3 regions of the Mesorhizobium sp. IMUNJ 23232 genome follow, and region 1 is predicted to be linked to each of the others. Evidence: predicted binding sites of a transcription regulator. Region 1 holds the regulator's gene; each other region holds the start of a gene.
The links. Region 1 encodes LexA, which represses DNA repair genes until DNA is damaged. Its sites were predicted from a motif close to TGTTCNNNNTGTGTTCNG; they were not measured.
Positions count from the first base shown of each region.

Region 2: the regulator LexA is predicted to act here: its motif matches at 1,892-1,909, upstream of uvrA (excinuclease ABC subunit UvrA).
Region 3: the regulator LexA is predicted to act here: its motif matches at 4,021-4,038, upstream of ACH196_RS28640 (DUF763 domain-containing protein).

Region 1 covers NZ_JBIRCY010000060.1:220-6,174, reverse strand. Annotated here, with positions in the region: gene ACH196_RS30340 (ComEC/Rec2 family competence protein) at 1-1,686, shown strand, start outside; gene lexA (transcriptional repressor LexA) at 1,680-2,396, opposite strand; gene ACH196_RS30330 (ABC transporter ATP-binding protein) at 2,574-3,362, opposite strand; gene ACH196_RS30325 (ABC transporter ATP-binding protein) at 3,359-4,195, opposite strand; gene nikC (nickel transporter permease) at 4,192-5,085, opposite strand; gene ACH196_RS30315 (ABC transporter permease) at 5,082-5,955, opposite strand, start outside.
Region 2 covers NZ_JBIRCY010000022.1:79,768-85,722, forward strand. Annotated here, with positions in the region: gene ACH196_RS17395 (hypothetical protein) at 1-1,327, opposite strand, end outside; gene uvrA (excinuclease ABC subunit UvrA) at 2,051-4,975, shown strand; gene ACH196_RS17405 (hypothetical protein) at 5,035-5,955, opposite strand, start outside.
Region 3 covers NZ_JBIRCY010000051.1:10,942-16,896, forward strand. Annotated here, with positions in the region: gene ACH196_RS28625 (ABC transporter substrate-binding protein) at 1-420, shown strand, start outside; gene ACH196_RS28630 (malate/lactate/ureidoglycolate dehydrogenase) at 505-1,593, shown strand; gene ACH196_RS28635 (enolase C-terminal domain-like protein) at 1,593-2,705, shown strand; gene ACH196_RS28640 (DUF763 domain-containing protein) at 2,748-4,007, opposite strand; gene ACH196_RS28645 (hypothetical protein) at 4,337-4,819, shown strand; gene ACH196_RS28650 (GFA family protein) at 4,887-5,345, shown strand; gene ACH196_RS28655 (substrate-binding domain-containing protein) at 5,660-5,955, shown strand, end outside.

The sequences.
Region 1 (5,955 bases):
GCCGAGGGCGAAATCGCTGCCGCGCTGGTCGTCGGGGTGCGCGCCGGAATCCCGAACGACGTCAGCGAGGCTTTGCGCCGTACCGGCCTCTACCATATCATCTCGATCTCCGGCCTGCATATGGCGCTTGTCGCCGGCGTGGTCATCGGCGCGCTGAGGGCCGGATTCGCGCTTTTCCCCGGCATCTCGTCGCGCCGTCCGGTCCGGAAATATGCTGCACTGGCCGGTCTCGCCGCCATCGCCGCTTATCTCGCCATTTCCGGCGGCGAGGTCGCGGCGCAGCGCAGTTTCCTGATGCTTGCCGTCATGCTGATCGCGCTGATTTTCGATCGGGCGGCGCTGACAATGCGCAATCTGGCGATCTCGGCGATCATCGTGCTGGCGATCACCCCGCACGAGGTCATTGGCCCAAGCTTCCAGATGTCCTTTGCCGCGACCGCGGCGCTTGTCGGAGCGTACGCCTTCTGGACAGAACGACGCAGCGGCACCGGATCATTTCATCCCAGAAGAGGCCTGGTTTCGCTTGCGGCGCGGCGTGCCTGCGCGCTTGTCGTCGGGTTGCTGCTCACCTCCCTGGTCGCCGGTCTCGCAACGGCGGCCTTCGGCGCCTATCACTTTCAGCGGATCGCGCCGCTCAGCCTCGCCGCCAATCTGGCCGCGATGCCGATCGTGTCGCTGCTGGTCGTACCCTTTGCGGTGCTCGCGTCTGTCGCCATGCCGTTCGGCTTCGACGGGCCGTTCCTCGACGTGATGGGCAAGGGGATCACCGCGATGATCGAGGTCGCGAAATGGTTTTCCGCGCGCTCGCCGATCGATGCGGTCGGGCTGATATCGGGAAAATCCGTGGTTCTCCTGACTATTGCCCTGATCGTCGCGACCGTCGCAACAACCTGGCTGCGGCTTCTCGCGTTGCCGTTTGCGCTCGCCGGTCTTTTGACGCTGGGCGCCACGCGCACGCCTGACGTGCTGGTGTCGGAGGACGCCCGACTGGTGGGGTTTCTCACCGGCGAGAGGCTGATGGCGGTCAACAGGCCGCGGCCAAATGTCTTCACGGCGGAGAACTGGAAACGAACCTTGCAGGCCGACGGTCTTCATAAGCCGACGAAGGATTTTGGACCGGATCCGCCGATAGCCTCGATCGCAAGTGAAACGGTGGAGACTGGAGGTCAGAAAGGCAACGGATATGGCAATAGCGGCAACGTCACTTCGTCCGACGCGTCCTTGTCGACAAGGCTGGTAGCTTCAGTTCAAGGCCCGAATGCCGACAATTTCACGGCTGCTTCCTTCGAAGAGAGCGCCGCGGACGATTCAGTCCGTGCCTTCCTGTGCGACGACATAACCTGCCTCGGCTGGCATCCATCCGGAGCCGCGATCATTCATACGTCAGACCCAGAGGAAGCCAGGATCGCCTGTTCCTTTGCCGGCGTCATAATCCTCGACGACGCGACCGTGCCGTTGAAATGCGCAAATCCTGCCGTCGCCGTCGTTACAAAGCGAGAACTCGCCCGCCACGGAAGCGCAGCGGTCTACCTGTCTCTGGGCAGTGACGATGCCGCCGAGGTTCACTTTGCCATCGGCTCCGCCGATCGCCCGTGGCACAGCAACCGCATATTCTCCCGCGAGGCCCGCGGGCTTCCGCCCTACCAGCGCAAGATGCCCGCCCAAGCGCCGACGGAAAATCAGTAGCGCCGGATCAGGCCAACCAGCCTGCCTTGCACCCGGACCCGGTCCGGGCCGTAGATGCGCGTCTCGTAAGCCGGGTTGGCCGCTTCCAGTGCGATTGATGCGCCCTTCCTGCGGAAGCGTTTCAGCGTCGCTTCCTGGTCGTCGACCAGTGCCACGACGATCTCACCGGGCGTGGCTGTATTGGCATTGCGGATGATCACCGTGTCGCCATCGAGGATGCCCGCCTCGATCATCGAGTCGCCCTTGACCTCAAGCGCGTAGTGTTCGCCGCCGGACAGCATTTCGGGCGGCACCGATATGGAATGCGTCCGATGCTGGATCGCATCGATCGGCACACCGGCCGCGATGCGGCCCATGACGGGGATCGTGATCCCGGAACCGACATCGTCATTGCCGGCGGAGGGAGTGCGGGACGGTTCGGCCGACCGCTTGCCAAGACTACCCTCGATCACGCTTGGTGAAAATTTCCGGGCTGCATTCAAGCCGGGGGCGATCGAATCGGGCAGTCGGAGCACTTCAAGGGCCCGCGCCCGGTTCGGCAGCCGGCGAATGAACCCGCGTTCCTCCAGCGCCGTGATCAGCCGGTGAATGCCGGATTTCGACGCCAGATCAAGGGCTTCCTTCATTTCGTCGAAGGAGGGCGGAATACCGGACTCCTTCAATCTCTCGTGGATGAAAAGCAGGAGTTCGTGTTGCTTGCGTGTCAGCATCTCGGCCCCATCAAGAATCGCACCAAAAACAAAACCAGAACAAACACTATCTGTTCCAGTTGTGTTCCGCAACCGTTAAATATCGGGTTAAGATCCGGGCAACCAAGAAATCAAAATCATGCGTCGGTGCTCTCCGGTCGAGACTTGGCCCGGTTGCCGCGGAGGAGATCGTGGATATCAGGCCTCTTCCCACAAATCGCCCAGCAACTCACGGTCATAGCCAGAACTCGCCCGGAAAAGTTGCCGCGTATAGGCATGCTCGAACCGTCCGGCGGCCAGGTCGGCGCTGGTCAGGGTCTCGAGGATGCGGCCTCGGTTCATCACCGCGACGCGGTCGCACATGTAGGAAACGACAGCCAGATTGTGGCTGACCATGATGGTGGTGAAGCCACGCTCGCGTCGCAGGCGCCGCAAGAGGTTGAGCACTTCCGCCTGAACGGAGACGTCGAGCGCCGAGGTCGGTTCGTCGAGGAGAAGACCGCGTGGCTCCAGGATGATGGCGCGGGCAATCGCCACGCGCTGGCGCTGGCCGCCGGAAAGCTGGTGCGGAAACCGAAAACGGTGTTCGGGTTTCAGTCCGACATCTGAAAGCGCGCGTTCGACGCGCTTTTCCACGTCGGACAGCCCATGGATGCGCGCCGGTTCCGACAGCACCTTGTCGACGGTGTGACGCGGGTGGAGCGAGCCGTAGGGGTCCTGAAAAACCATCTGGATCAGCCGCCGCTGCGCATGGCTGCGCGCCGGCGCGACCGCGTTTCCGCCGATGCGGATCGTTCCGGAATAGTCGGCGATCAGGCCCGCTACGGCGTTCAGCACCGTCGACTTGCCCGATCCGGATTCGCCCACCAGCCCGAACGCCTCGCCCTCGGCCACGGCCAGCGAAACGTCGCGCACGGCATCGAGCCGGCGCGCGCCTTTGCCGAAGCTGATGCCTAGATTTTCGATCGCGATCATCGGCGCGGTCATCTTGCCCAGCTCGCGTCGCGTTGCAGGACGGGCAGTTCCGGCCGGTCGTCGCCAAGGCGCGGCGAGGAAGCGAGCAGGCCTTTTGCATAGGGATGCTGGACCCGGTGGAGGTCGCTCGCCTTGACGGTTTCGACCACCTTGCCGGCATACATGATCATCACGCGGTCGCAGAAGGCCGAGACCATGCCGAGGTCGTGGCTGATGAGGATCAGGCTCATGCCGCGCTCGCGTACGAGGTCGTCGAGGATCGCCAACACCTGGAGCTGCACGGTTACGTCGAGCGCCGAGGTCGGCTCGTCGGCGATCAGCAATTGCGGTTCAGGGATGAGCATCATGGCGATCATCACGCGCTGGCCCATGCCGCCGGATAGCTGGTGCGGATAGAGGTGGTAGACCGCCTCCGGGTCGCGGATCTTTACCGCCTTCAGCGCCTCGATGCTTTTCGCACGGGCAAGCTTGCGATCCCTGGCGACATGCAGCCGGAACGCCTCCTCGATCTGCTGGCCGACCGTCATCACCGGGTTGAGCGAGAATTTCGGATCCTGCAGCACCATGGATATCCGCTTGCCACGGATCTTCGGCATCTCCTTTGCAGGCACCTGGAGCAGGTCCAGGCCCATGAAGGAAAGCCGGTCGGCGCTGACGCGGCCGGGCGGCGGGACGAGCCGCATGATCGAGCGGCCGGTGAGCGACTTGCCGGAGCCGGATTCGCCGACAATGCCCAATCTTTCGCGGCCAAGCGAAAAGCTGACGCCGCGAACCACGTCCATAAAACCCTGATAGGTCGGGAAGGTGACTCGCAAATTCTCGACGTTGAGGATCGGTTCGCTCATGAGCGCTTCGGGTCCAACACGTCGCGCAGGCCGTCGCCGAGCAGGTTGAAGCCGAGGCTGACGACGAAGATGGCGATGCCGGGGATCGTCGCCACCCACCATTGGTCGAGCAGGTAGTCGCGGCCGGTGGAGATCATGGCGCCCCATTCCGGCGTCGGCGGCTGGGCGCCGAGGCCGAGGAAGCCGAGGCCGGCGGCGGTCAGGATGATTCCCGCCATGTCGAGCGTCATGCGCACGATCACCGAGGCGGTGCAAAGCGGTACGATATAGTGCCAGATGATGCGGAAGCGGGAAGCACCTTGCAGGCGGGCAGCCTTGACGAAATCGGCGTTGCGCACGGTGATCGTCTCGGCGCGTGCGATACGGGCATATGGCGGCCAGGAGGTGAGGGCGATGGCGATGATGGCGCTTTCCAGCCCCGGCTTGATCGCCGCGACGAAGGCGAGCGCCAGGATCAGCCGTGGGAAGGCGAGAAAAATGTCGGTGATGCGCATCAGCACAACGTCGACCGCCCCGCCGATGTAGCCGGAGATGGTACCGATCAGCAGGCCGATCGGCACCACGATCACCACCACCATGATGACGATGGTAAGTGTGATCCGCGCGCCCCAGGCGACGCGCGAAAGGATGTCGCGGCCGAGTTCGTCGGTGCCGAACCAGTGCTCGGCGCTCGGCGGCTGCAGTCGTGTCGAGAGCGACTGCAAGGTCGGCGACTGCAGCGGCAGCACCGGCGCCAGCACTGCGACAAGGATCAGCGCCAGCACGATCGCGAAGCCGACCATGGCCAAGGGATTGCCTCGAAAAGCCAGCCAGTTGCGATACCAGTGGCCGAACGAGGCCTGACGGCGCGAACCGGGCGTGTCGGTGAGCAGCCAGTCGCGCGCGGTCATGTCCGCGCCCTCGGGTCGAGCAGCCGGTAAAGCATGTCGCAGAAGACGTTGAGGCAGACGAAGATCGCGCCGATCAGCATGGTTCCGCCAAGCACGGCGTTCATGTCCGCATTGAACAGCGAGCGGGTGATGTAGAGGCCAAGTCCGGGCCAGGCGAACACCGTCTCGGTCAGCACGGCCCCCTCCAGCAGCGAAGCGTAGCTCAGCGCCACGACGGTAATCAGCGGCACGACGATGTTGCCGAGCGCGTGACGCCAGACCACGCGGCGCTCGGTCATGCCCTTGGCGCGCGCGGTCAGGATGTATTCCTGGTTCAACTGCGCCAGCATGAAGCTGCGTGTCATGCGTGAAACATAGGCGAGCGTGAGATAGCCGAGCAGGCTTGCCGGCAGGATAAGGTGGGAAAGGGCGTTGAAGAATACGTCCCAATCCCCGGACATCGCGCTGTCGATGGTGATCAGCCCGGTGACGGGCTCGACCAGCCCGTCATAGGCGATGTCCAAACGCCCGGGGCCGGCGACGAGGTCGAGCCAGGAATAAAAGACAAGCAGGCCGATCAGTCCCATCCAGAAGATCGGGATGGAATAGCCGACCAGGCCGATGACCCGGGTCAAATGATCGATCCAGCGGCCCCGGTTGGTGGCGGCGATGACGCCAAGCGGAATGCCGATGACGACGCCGATCAGCGTTGCGGCGGTGGCGAGTTCCAATGTCGCGGGAAAGAACTGTCCGAGATCGTAGAGCACCGGCTGCGACGTCATTGCCGAGGTGCCGAAATCGCCGCGCACGACCTTCAGCAGGTAAATCCAGAACTGCTGGTAGACGGGCAAGTCTATGCCGAGTTCCTGCCGCACCCGCTCATAGGCTTCG
Region 2 (5,955 bases), on a different contig from region 1:
ACATCCAGCCGAAATCGTAGCCGGCGAGTTCAGGGCGTTCCTTGGCCCATTCCTCCGTTTCCTCAAGCCATTTCACGACCTGGTTCCGTCCTTTTTCGGTCCTGACGGCTTCGCGCGGCGTCGCGTCATCGAGTACGTCAAGCGGCAGATCCAGGAGCTTCGCGAGGACATCGTCCGCGGCAGGAGATTCGCCGTCTTCCAACGCGGCCAGTTCTTCCAGGTTATGAATCTGCGTGCCGGGCTGTCCGATCTGTCCCTTGAGGACCGACTTCAGCATGAGCTTGGCGCGGTCGGCCCTTTGCTTCGAATTGGCCGACACCACCAGCATGTCCGCCGTCAGCTCGATCGTGGCGAAAACCGGCGTGCCATCCTCAAGCTCGATATGCAGCCGCTCGCCCTCGACATGCGAGACCTTGGCGGACGGCGTGGCGGGAGCACCGGCATCCGCGGGTTCCGTCCAGTTCCACAAATGTTCTTCCTCCACCAGCAGTTCGGGAATTTCGCCGAGGCGCCGGGCTATCGCGTCGACCGAGGCGCCGGGCGTCAGCGGATAGGTGATCGTGTGGAACGAAAGCTCCTCGCCATCACTGTTGAAACGCGGTGGCGGCACCTTGTCGATCTTGCCGTTCAGCCGGTCCTCCAGCCAGATCGCGGTGAACTCCGGCGCCGAGCCGTGCAGGAACATCGTTTCGGCAAGTTCCGTAAAATCGATCCCCATCGTATCGGCATCGGGTGGACTTTCCTGCTTCGATGCTTCCTCGACTATACGCTTCAACGGCTCGGAAACCGCCACTATCAACTCGGCAAAGGCTGCTTCGCTGAAAGTCGCCATTCCGCCGGCGAGGCGGTGTTTTCCGGACACCTCGACGACCCTGCAGCCGAGCCGGTCGAGATTCTGCAAGCTACGCGTCGCCGTATGTTCGGTCACGCGCACGGGTTCGCCACCGCGGATCAGATCGCGCAACAGCATGGACTGTCCGGGGACGATCTCGCTGACCTCGTAGAGACTGAACAGCGAGTCGCGGAGCGCCTCCATGTAGCGGCGAACCGACGGGGATTCCTTCCAGCCGCGCCGTTTCAAATAGTCGTCGACGATGGTGCGTTCGTCATCCTCCGATCCCGGCCGGGTAAGGAAATCCTCGAAGGCGCAACCCCAGAGATTGCGCATCTCCGTTTCGCCGATCAGTTTCTCCAATTGCTCGAAATCGATGCCGTAGTCCTCGAAAGCCAGGCCGAAATGCTCGTCGAAGACGTCGTCGAACAGATCCTGCCATTCGTCCCGGTTGGACCATTTGATCAGGCCGGCGAGTTCATGGTTTTTCGACATTGGGCTCCTGCCGGCTTCGTAAGGGACGGTCGCGGGCATCTTAACGGCAAGGCCGATCCGACGCGATGACAGGAGAGGATTTTGTCTGGGCCATCCACAAAGACGAAACCCTGCCGCTCATCAGAGCGGACAGGGTTTCCGGGATTTTACCCCTGCCGGGAGTGTTTTACCGGCTTTCAATTCGGGTGCTTCGCGGCGTCAGCCAACGACCCGACTAGCAGTCTCTGATTGTGGGGGGGAAACGGCCAACTCTGCCTGCCGGATATCATCCCGGCCGTTCGCTTGCCGCCGGCTCCTGCTCAGGCGCGGAGCCTTGTGGAACTGCCCGGTGGAGTCATGCCTCGCTCCCGTGTTCGTTCAACAAATGCCAGCCGGGAATTTGGTCCGCGGCGTCTCGCAGACCGGCTTTTCCGCCATTTCGACCAGCCGTACTGATCTTTTCCCAGGCGACAAAGAGAGTTTGCCAAGCCACGCCGCCCGCGTCAACCCAAGATGCTTAGCCTACGAAAAATGTGATCGACGCCGGCATCGCCCCGTCTGGCCCAACGGCTTTGTCAGGAGGGTTGTTCGGCCTTTGTTCTTTTTGCTTGCCCAACACGGCCAAAGACGCCTAAATCCGCCTTTGGCGGAGCCTCGACATGGCGGCCGGCATACCTACATAGGCGAAGGCGGTTCGCGACGGGCCGGCCAGGACCCTCGATCATTGACAGGCGGCGGAGCGGCATGGCCGACCACAAATACATTTCGGTGCGCGGCGCGCGCGAGCATAATCTGAAGAACGTCGATCTCGACCTGCCGCGCGACAGCCTCGTCGTGATGACCGGCCTGTCGGGCTCGGGCAAATCCTCGCTCGCCTTCGACACCATCTATGCCGAGGGCCAGCGGCGCTACGTCGAGTCTCTCTCGGCTTATGCCCGCCAGTTCCTCGAAATGATGCAGAAGCCGGACGTCGACCAGATCGACGGCCTCTCGCCGGCGATCTCGATCGAGCAGAAGACCACCTCGCGCAACCCGCGCTCGACGGTCGGCACCGTCACCGAGATCTACGACTACATGCGCCTGCTCTACGCACGCGTCGGCATCCCCTATTCGCCCGCCACCGGCCTGCCGATCGAGAGCCAGACGGTTTCGCAGATGGTCGACCGCGTGCTGGCGCTTGACGAAGGCACGCGCCTCTACCTGCTTGCCCCGATCGTCCGGGGCCGTAAGGGCGAATACAAGAAGGAACTCTTGGAACTCCAGAAGAAGGGGTTCCAGCGCGTCAAGGTCGACGGCCAGTTCTACGAGATCGCCGAGGCGCCGGCGCTGGACAAGAAATACAAACACGACATCGACGTCGTGGTCGACCGCATCGTGGTGCGCGGCGATCTTGCGGCCCGGCTGGCCGACTCCATCGAGACGGCGCTGAAGCTGGCGGACGGGCTGTGCGTCGCCGAATTTGCCGACAAGCCGCTCGACGCCAGCCAGACCGGCGACGACGCCGTCAACAAATCCGCCAACGAAACCCACGAACGCATTCTTTTCTCGGAAAAATTCGCCTGCCCGGTCTCCGGCTTCACCATCCCGGAGATCGAGCCGCGGCTGTTCTCCTTCAACAACCCGTTCGGCGCCTGCCCGACCTGCGACGGGCTGGGCAGCCAGCGCGCCATCGACGAGAATTTGATCGTGCCGGACGATAACGTCACGCTGCGCGACGGCGCGGTCAGCCCATGGGCGAAATCCACCTCGCCCTATTACGCGCAGACGCTGGAGGCGCTGGGAAAAGCCTACGGCTTTAAGCTCGGCGACAAGTTTTCCAGCCTGTCCGACGAGGCCAAACACGCCGTGCTGCGCGGGACCGGCGAGCGCGAGATCACCTTCAACTATGACGACGGGCTGCGCTCCTACAAGACGACAAAGACGTTCGAGGGCGTCATCCCCAACCTCGAGCGCCGCTGGAAGGAGACCGAATCGGCCTGGATGCGCGAGGAGATCGAGCGCTTCATGTCGGCGACGCCCTGCCCCGCCTGCAACGGCTTTCGCCTCAAGCCGGAATCGCTGGCGGTAAAAATCGCCGGCCTGCATATCGGCGAAGTCTCCAACATGTCGATCCGCAAGGCGGACGCATGGTTCACCGAGCTGCCAGCAAAACTCAACGCCAAGCAGAACGAGATCGCGGTGCGCGTCCTCAAGGAGATCCGCGAGCGCCTGCGCTTCTTGAACGATGTCGGGCTGGACTACCTCACCATGGCGCGCAATTCCGGCACGCTGTCGGGCGGCGAGAGCCAGCGCATCCGCCTCGCCAGCCAGATCGGCTCGGGCCTCACCGGCGTGCTCTACGTGCTGGACGAGCCCTCCATCGGGCTGCACCAGCGCGACAACGCCCGCCTGCTCGATACGCTGAAGCATCTTCGCGATCTCGGCAACACGGTCATCGTCGTCGAGCATGACGAGGACGCCATCCTGCATGCCGACTATGTCGTCGACATCGGCCCGGCGGCGGGCATCCATGGCGGCCGCATCATCGCCCAGGGCACGCCGGCCGAGATCATGGCCAATCCCGCCTCGATCACCGGCAAATATTTGACCGGCGAGCTGGAAATCGCGATTCCGGAAGAGCGCCGCCGCATGAAGAAAGGCCGGCGCATAAAAGTCGTCGGCGCGCGCGGCAACAATCTGAAGGACGTGACCGCCGAAATCCCGCTCGGCACCTTCACCGCCGTCACCGGCGTGTCGGGCGGCGGCAAGTCGACTTTTTTGATCGAGACCCTGTTCAAGGCCGCCTCGCGCCGCATCATGGGTTCGCGCGAACACCCGGCCGACCACGACCGCATCGAGGGCCTCGAATTCCTGGACAAGGTCATCGACATCGACCAGAGCCCGATCGGCCGCACGCCGCGCTCCAACCCGGCCACCTACACCGGCGCCTTCACGCCGATCCGCGACTGGTTCGCCGGCCTGCCGGAAGCCAAGGCGCGCGGCTACCAGCCCGGCCGCTTCTCCTTCAACGTCAAGGGCGGCCGCTGCGAGGCCTGCCAGGGCGACGGCGTCATCAAGATCGAGATGCATTTTTTGCCCGACGTCTACGTCACCTGCGACGTCTGCCACGGAAAACGCTACAACCGCGAAACGCTGGACGTGCTGTTCAAGGGCAAGTCGATCGCCGACGTGCTCGACATGACCGTCGAGGAAGGCGTCGACTATTTCGCCGCCGTCCCCGGCGTGCGCGACAAGCTGGAAACGCTGAAACAGGTTGGCCTCGGCTACATCCATATCGGCCAGCAGGCCACCACGCTCTCCGGCGGCGAGGCGCAACGCATCAAACTCGCCAAGGAACTGTCGCGAAAGGCGACCGGCAAGACGCTCTACATTTTGGACGAGCCGACCACCGGCCTGCACTTCCACGACGTGGCCAAACTGCTCGAAGTGCTGCACGAACTGGTCGACCAGGGCAACACGGTGGTCGTCATCGAGCACAATCTGGAAGTGATCAAAACCGCCGACTGGATTCTCGACCTCGGCCCCGAAGGCGGCGACGGCGGCGGCGAACTGGTGGCGCAGGGCACGCCGGAGGAGGTCGTTGAAGAGCCGAGGAGCTATACCGGGCAATTCTTGAAGGAGTTGCTGGAGCGTCGGCCGAAGGCGGGGAAGAGAGAAGCGGCGGAATAAGAAACGTCCTCGGCTTCGTCATTTTCGGACTTGATCCGAAGATTCAGGCCAGTGGCGGCTTACTCAGAAGCTTTTTCAATTTGCTTCTGGACTATATCGGCCGCCTGTTTGACCCATGGCGCGCCTGCCCGAACAGCAGCGGGTCCGATGCCCGACGCGCTCATCAGTGCAATTCCGAGAAGCCCAATAATCATCTTAGATACAGCAGTCGAACCAGCGTCGACCAATTTTTCCGCAGTTTGGCCGAAAAAGTTTAAACTGTGTCTGATGATACTCGACACCAAGTTCTCAATTGTCCGTATCATTGCAAACGCAGCGCGCTTTGATGAATTTCCCGGAAATGATAGAAATTGTCTGATGAAGGAGATCGTCTTAGGCACCTCCGGATCAGCTAAATCGGGGTTCTTGTTAAGCGTGGCGATCAGGTCCGCTGCGGCCATATCGACCTCAGCCACATCGTCTTCGTCTAAGTCTATAGCGGCAGCCTTTTGGGTGAACTGATCCCATTCTTTAAATTGGGCGACGTAAAGCGATATGCTGGCATTGTAGGCATTTAGCATTCCATTGAGCGCATCGGGTAATTCTCGCTGAAATTGCGCGCACATCACCCCGCATGCCATGTTTGTAAGGCCAATCTTCACAATGTTTGCATCCGCCGTTAGTTGCGACTGCAGTTCCCTGACGCTCTCCAGCAAGCGTCTATCGCAGTTTGAGGTTTCTAGATTGCGTATTAGGTGATCGCCACTTCCGCGAATATGCTCCAAGGCAGACTTAATATTCGCCTTGTCAGCTTCTGCCGCAATTGGCGATCGATCCGCCACCACAATCCGTCCGTCAACAATCCCAAAGTGAACAGGCGCCACCTGTTGACGCGGAACGATGCGATCTAAATCAACAAAGGATAGCGAACCTTGGGTAGGTGCAAGTTTTGTATTCAATTCTTCGAGGTATGATCGGAATATGATCAAAGCGTCAGCCAG
Region 3 (5,955 bases), on a different contig from region 1:
TTCGCCCAGACCTTCATCTCCTACTGGGATGCGATCGGCGTGAAGGTGCGGCCGCTGGAGCAGGAACGCGCCATCTTCACCCAGAATTTCCGCGAGATGAATTGGGACATGGTGCTGTCGTCCAATCCGGCGCTTACGCTGGACGCCGACTACACCGTCGGGCGGCTCTACTATTCCGAGAACAAGGAGATGAACTACGCCAATCCCGATCTCGACAAGCTGCTGCTGGCGGCCAAGGCCGAGAGCGACCAGGAAAAGCGCAAGCAGATCTATGCCGAGGCGACCAAGATCATCTGGGACGATGCGGTCGGCGTCTTCTGGGGCGACCTGAAGATCGTCTACGTGGCACGCTCCAACGTCTCCGGCCTGCAATTCTCGCCGATCGAGGCACCCTATCTCGCCTCCATCACCGTCAACTGAACCGGCAATCGACGAAACGGCCGCCCGCTTGGCTGTGGGCAGCCGTTTTCGTTGGCCGCACCCTCAACCCCACGGAGTCCTTGAATGGCCGTAGAGCCAGTCCTCGTCGACGAAGGCAGATTGCATGATTACGTCGCCGACATTTTTCTCGCTGCGTCGTCTTCCGACCGCGAGGCGCGGCTGATCGCCCGGCATCTGGTCGATTCCAACCTGCGCGGCCATGATTCGCATGGCGTCGGCTCGATCCCGATCTATGTGCGCAACCTACAGTCCGGCGACCTTCTGCCTAACCAGTCCCTGACAACAGTCACCGAAACCGACAGTTTGCTGATCTGCGACGGCAATGGCGGCTACGGCCAAGTGATGGCGCATGACGCGATTGCGATCGGGATCGTCAAGGCGCGCGACAAGGGCGTGGCGCTGGTCGGCCTGCGCAACAGCCACCATGTCGGCCGCATCGGTCACTGGGCGGAGCAATGCGCAGCAGCCGGCCTGGTCTCGATCCATTTCGTCAATGTCGTCAGCGACCCGTCCGTAGCGCCGTTCGGCGGCGTGGCGGCGCGCGTCGGCACCAATCCTTTCTCGGTCGGCATCCCGCGCGACGGCAAGCGGCCGATCGTGCTCGATTTCGCCACCAGCAAGCTCGCCGTCGGAAAGGTCCGGGTGGCCATGAACCAGGGCAAGCCGCTGCCGCCCGGCGCACTGCTCACCGCCGACGGGCAGCCGACGACCGACCCGTCCATCCTGTTCGGCCAGCCGAAAGGCATCCTTCTGCCGTTCGGCGACCACAAGGGATGGGGCCTCTCCTTCGTCTGCGAATTGCTTGGCGCGGCGCTCACCGGCGGCAAGACGCAGTCCGGCCCGAAGAAACGCAACGCCACCATAAACTGCATGCTGTCGATCATCATTTCACCGGAACATTTGGGCACGACGGACGTGATTTCACCGGAGATTGACACCTTCGTCGGCTGGGTGCGCTCCGGCGGCAATGCCGGCGTGCTGCTGCCCGGCGACCTCGAAGCCGCGACCACGGACGAGCGCAAGGCGGGAGGCGTGCCGATCGACGCGATAAGCTGGTCCGACATCGTCGCAGCCGGCAGGCAGGTCGGCGCCGAACCGCCTGCCAATATCCACCGCGACGGCGTTGCTGACCATATCACGCAGACAGGTTGATGAGGATCACCGACGTCACCGTCACCCATTTCGAGCAGCGGGGCATTCGAGAACTCACCTTCGGCCCGCACAACGCGCCGACAAACGGCACCTCGACGCTGGGACTGGTGACACTGCACACCGACGAGTGGCTGGAAGGTCACGCCTTCCTGGGGTCGGTCACCAAATCCGCCGAACTCGACTCGCTTTCGCTCATCCAGACGCTGAAGCCGATCCTGCTCGGCCGCGATCCGCTCGATCGCGAACGCATTCACCTGGATATCTGCAAGCGCTTCCGCTCGACCACCTGGCGCTGCATCGGCGCTGTCGATGTCGCGCTCTGGGACCTTGCCGGCAAGATCGCCGGCCTGCCGATCCATCGACTGGTCGGCGGCTACAGGACCAGCGTCCCGGCCTATGCGAGTTCCCCCGGTCATGCCGACGTGGGCGACTATGTTGAGGAAGCGCTGGAGACCAAGGCGCGCGGCTATCATGCCTACAAGATCCATCCGCCGCGAAAAGGCTGGCAGGGCGATATCGAGGTCTGCAAGGCGGTGCGCAAAGCGGTGGGAGACGGCTACCGCCTGATGCTCGATTCCACCTGGATGTACACCTACACCGAGGCGCTGCGCGTCGGCCGCGCCATCGAGGAGATGGGTTTCTACTGGTTCGAGGATCCGCTCGCCGAGGAGGACATCTACAACTGCGCAAAACTCCGGCAAAAACTCGACATCCCGATCCTGGCGACCGAGTTCTCGCCCGGCGATTTTCATGCCTATGCGCCGTGGATCACTGCCCAGGCGACCGACTATCTGCGCGGCGACGTGGCGGTGAAGGGGGGCATCACCGCTTGCGTCAAGACGGCACATCTGGCCGAGGCCTTCCGCATGACCTTCGAGATCCATCATGGCGGCAACTCGCTGAACAACGTCGCCAACCTGCACGTCATGTGCGGCATCGCGAATTCGGAATTCTTTGAGGTCATCCTGCCGGACGACGTGCAAAAATACGGGCTGGTCGACGATCTGGTCGTGGACGCGCAGGGCATGGTGCAGGTTCCGGACCGGCCAGGGCTGGGCGTGCAGATGGACTTCGACCTGATCAAGTCTACGACGGTCGCCGTCCTGCGTTGACGTCCATGCGCGACAAATCTCGCCGCGCGTCTGTGCCGCCCTCTATCCCTTCAACGATTCCGTTCGCACCGGGTCGTGCGCAGGCTCCCAGCCGTAAACGCTGCGGCCGCCAAGCAGGTGGGACTGCTCGAATTCCCAGGCGACGATTTCCTTGAGGCTCGGGCCGGTCACGTAACGCTCGACCAGTCGCGACTGGTCGTCCAATCGCTTCAGGGCGCCGAGTTCCTCGTCGCGGCCGAGCTTTGCCTTCGCCACCGCCGACTTCAGGACGCCGATCGTCTCGTCATAGACCTTCAGCGGGACCGGAAACGGATGCCGGTCCTTGCCGCCATGCGCCAGCGAGAAGCGGCCGGGATCGGAGAAGCGGCACGGCGCGCCATGCACGACCTCGGCGACGAGGGCGAGCGCCCGCACCGTGCGGGCGCCGACGCCCGGCACGAGAAGCAGGTCGGAAAAGTCCGATGGGCCGCGTTCCGCCGCCGCCACCATGTTGCCATGCAGGCGGCGCATTATCACGTCGCTTTCCCGCACATCGTGGTGGGCGGGCATCACCAGATGCGGAAGCAGCGGCTGATCCGGCGTCGGCACGGGCGCCGCTTCCAGGCCGGCGAATTCGCGCACGATGCCGTCCGGCCCGAGCGTCCGCAGAAGATCCAACTGTCCGCTGCGCGACGCCTCGGCGCGGCGGTCCGTCAGATTGATGATCTCGCCCTGGTTCTGACCTTCGATGGCGGCGTGAGGCTGGTCGACAAAGCTCTTCAGCCCTTCGGACAGCCAGTGATAGCGGCGCGCGACCCTGCTGTCGCCGTTCATTCCTTGCTGAACGACGACCCAGCGGCCGTCATCGGTGACGATGAAACCGTGCAGGTAGAGATCGAAACCGTCCTGCACGGCTGCGCTGTCGACCTTGGCGACCAGGCGGCTGGCAGTGGCCAGTGCGTCTCCGTCGAAGCCGACGCGCTCGCCGATCGCAGCAAGCTCATGCGGCGTCTTGCGCGAGTGGGCGCCGCGCCCGCCGCAGACATGGACGCCAAGTTCCCTCGACAGCGGCGTCAATCCGCGTTTCAAGGCGCCGACGACGCTGGTGGTGATACCGGAGGAATGCCAATCCATTCCCATGACGGCTCCGAAGGACTGGAACCAGAAAGGCTGTGCCAGCCGGCGCAGCAACTCGTCGCGGCCGTAATGGTGGATGATCGCCTCGCACATAACCGCGCCGAGCCGGGTCATGCGGTCGCCGAGCCATTTCGGGACGCGGCCGCCATGCAGCGGCAGATCGGCACTGCCCGTTCTCTGTGTCATCCGATCATTCCGGCGTTGGCATTGCGTTCCAATGTAGGAGCCATGGCACGGCGCGCCAATGCGGATATGCCGCCGCTCCCAGACATCCTGGAGGGGTTCGCTCCGGGACCGGGCCGCTCACATCCATGGAATCGCAGCTGGCGAAATCATCGCGGCCGTGAAATTCTCCAACGCGGTTAAGAAGCGTGGTTATCCGGAATAGTTTCACGGAAGTGTCTGGCCACGCTCCTTTCCGTTCTACCATCCCCCTCGCGAAATTATCATACCTGCGGAACTCCGTTCCTTCGCCGCAGTTAGTTTGAAACACCTTCCTGGCGATGGAGAGCGTCATGACGAGTTCCAGCGTAAACAGCGACCAGATTCAGGCTGTCGAGCTGAAATCGGCGTCTCATTTCGGACCGTTGTTGCTCCAGGAGGCGCTCCGGAAGCTATGCGAGACCCACACGACCAGTTGTCTCGACAAGTTTGAAAGACAGATGGTCGATCGGATCGACGCGATGGACGGCGACGATCCGGATTTTTCGGCGATGAAGGAATACGCCATCCAGCGTCTCTATAACGCCGTTGCCGAAGTGCGGAACCACCCCGAGTCCAGGAAGCCCAACGAGGACATCCAATCACGGCGCACGCCGGGGCGGTCCGAGAATCCGCAAACGCTGGAGGAACAGCTTCAGCACGGGCTGGAGGATTCTTTCCCCGCAAGCGATCCGCCGGCCGTCGTCTCCACGGCCATATCGGGACGGTCGAAGCCGATCGTCGGCGTCGAGGAGGTGCTCCGGCGCAAGCGGCAGGCCCAGACCAAGTCCGCCTGAATTTCCGGCGCTGTATGGACGAGGAGGCCGCAGGGCATTCCCGACCACCCCGAAGATGGAGAGCCCCATGGATGGAACGGAAGGCCGCGAAACCGTTCGCCGGATTGGCGGCTGCATGTGCGGCGAGGTCCGCTTCAGCGTCAGCGGGCAGCCGATCCGGGTCGGTCTCTGTCATTGCAAGGACTGCCGGACCTATAGCGGATCGGCATTCACCGCCTTCGCCATCTGGCCACGTTCGGCTTTCGAGATGACCGGGCACATCGGCACCTATCAGGGCAGAAGTTTTTGCGTGAACTGCGGATCGCGCCTGTTCTCGCTCAGCCCGGACGAAGCCGAGATCATGATCGGCAGCCTGGAGGACGCGCCCTCCGATCTCATCCCGACCTATGAACTGTGGGTTCCCCGGCGCGAGGAGTGGCTGCCTGAAATGCCTTGGACCGACCTGTTCGAGAAGGACCGAACGGATGGGCCGGGTGACTGGCGCCAGGCGTCCCGGAACGGCGGGCTGGAGTCAAACGAAGGTTAAACTCGACCTTTTGTGAGCGCATTCGTTATCCGGCGAAGGCAGAAAGGCTGGAAACGATCCAAGCTGCACCGATGATCACACAGATCGTGAATATTCTTTAATATTCAAATTCTTACCTTAAAGACCAAGGCACTTCTCTTTGAACCTTCGTTGTCTGGTTGACAGGAACTATTGAAACGATATCATTTCACTAGCCGTGCATCCTGGGAGGTGTGAGCGAGCCATCAAAGTCGGGAGGACTTGGCTCCGAGCTCGAATAATCCTGGCCCGATCGATTTCGGTGGGATCGTACAGGCAAACAGGGAGGATTTTTCATGCGCATGCTCAAATGGGCCGCGTCTGTCGCCTTGGCGACGGCGTTCGCCACGTCGGTCGCATCGGCCGAGGATTATAAGATCGGCTATTCCGTATTCTGGGGAACCAACCCGTTCCTCGTCACCATGGTGAACGGCGCCAAGAAGTCGGCGGAGGAATGGAAGGCAAAGGGCGTCAATGTCGACCTGATCGTCACCAATGGCGGCGATACCGACAAGGCCAAGCAGGTGTCCGATCTTGAGGATCTGAACGCGCAGGGCGTCGACGGCGTGCTGATTTTCCCCGGCGACAGCGT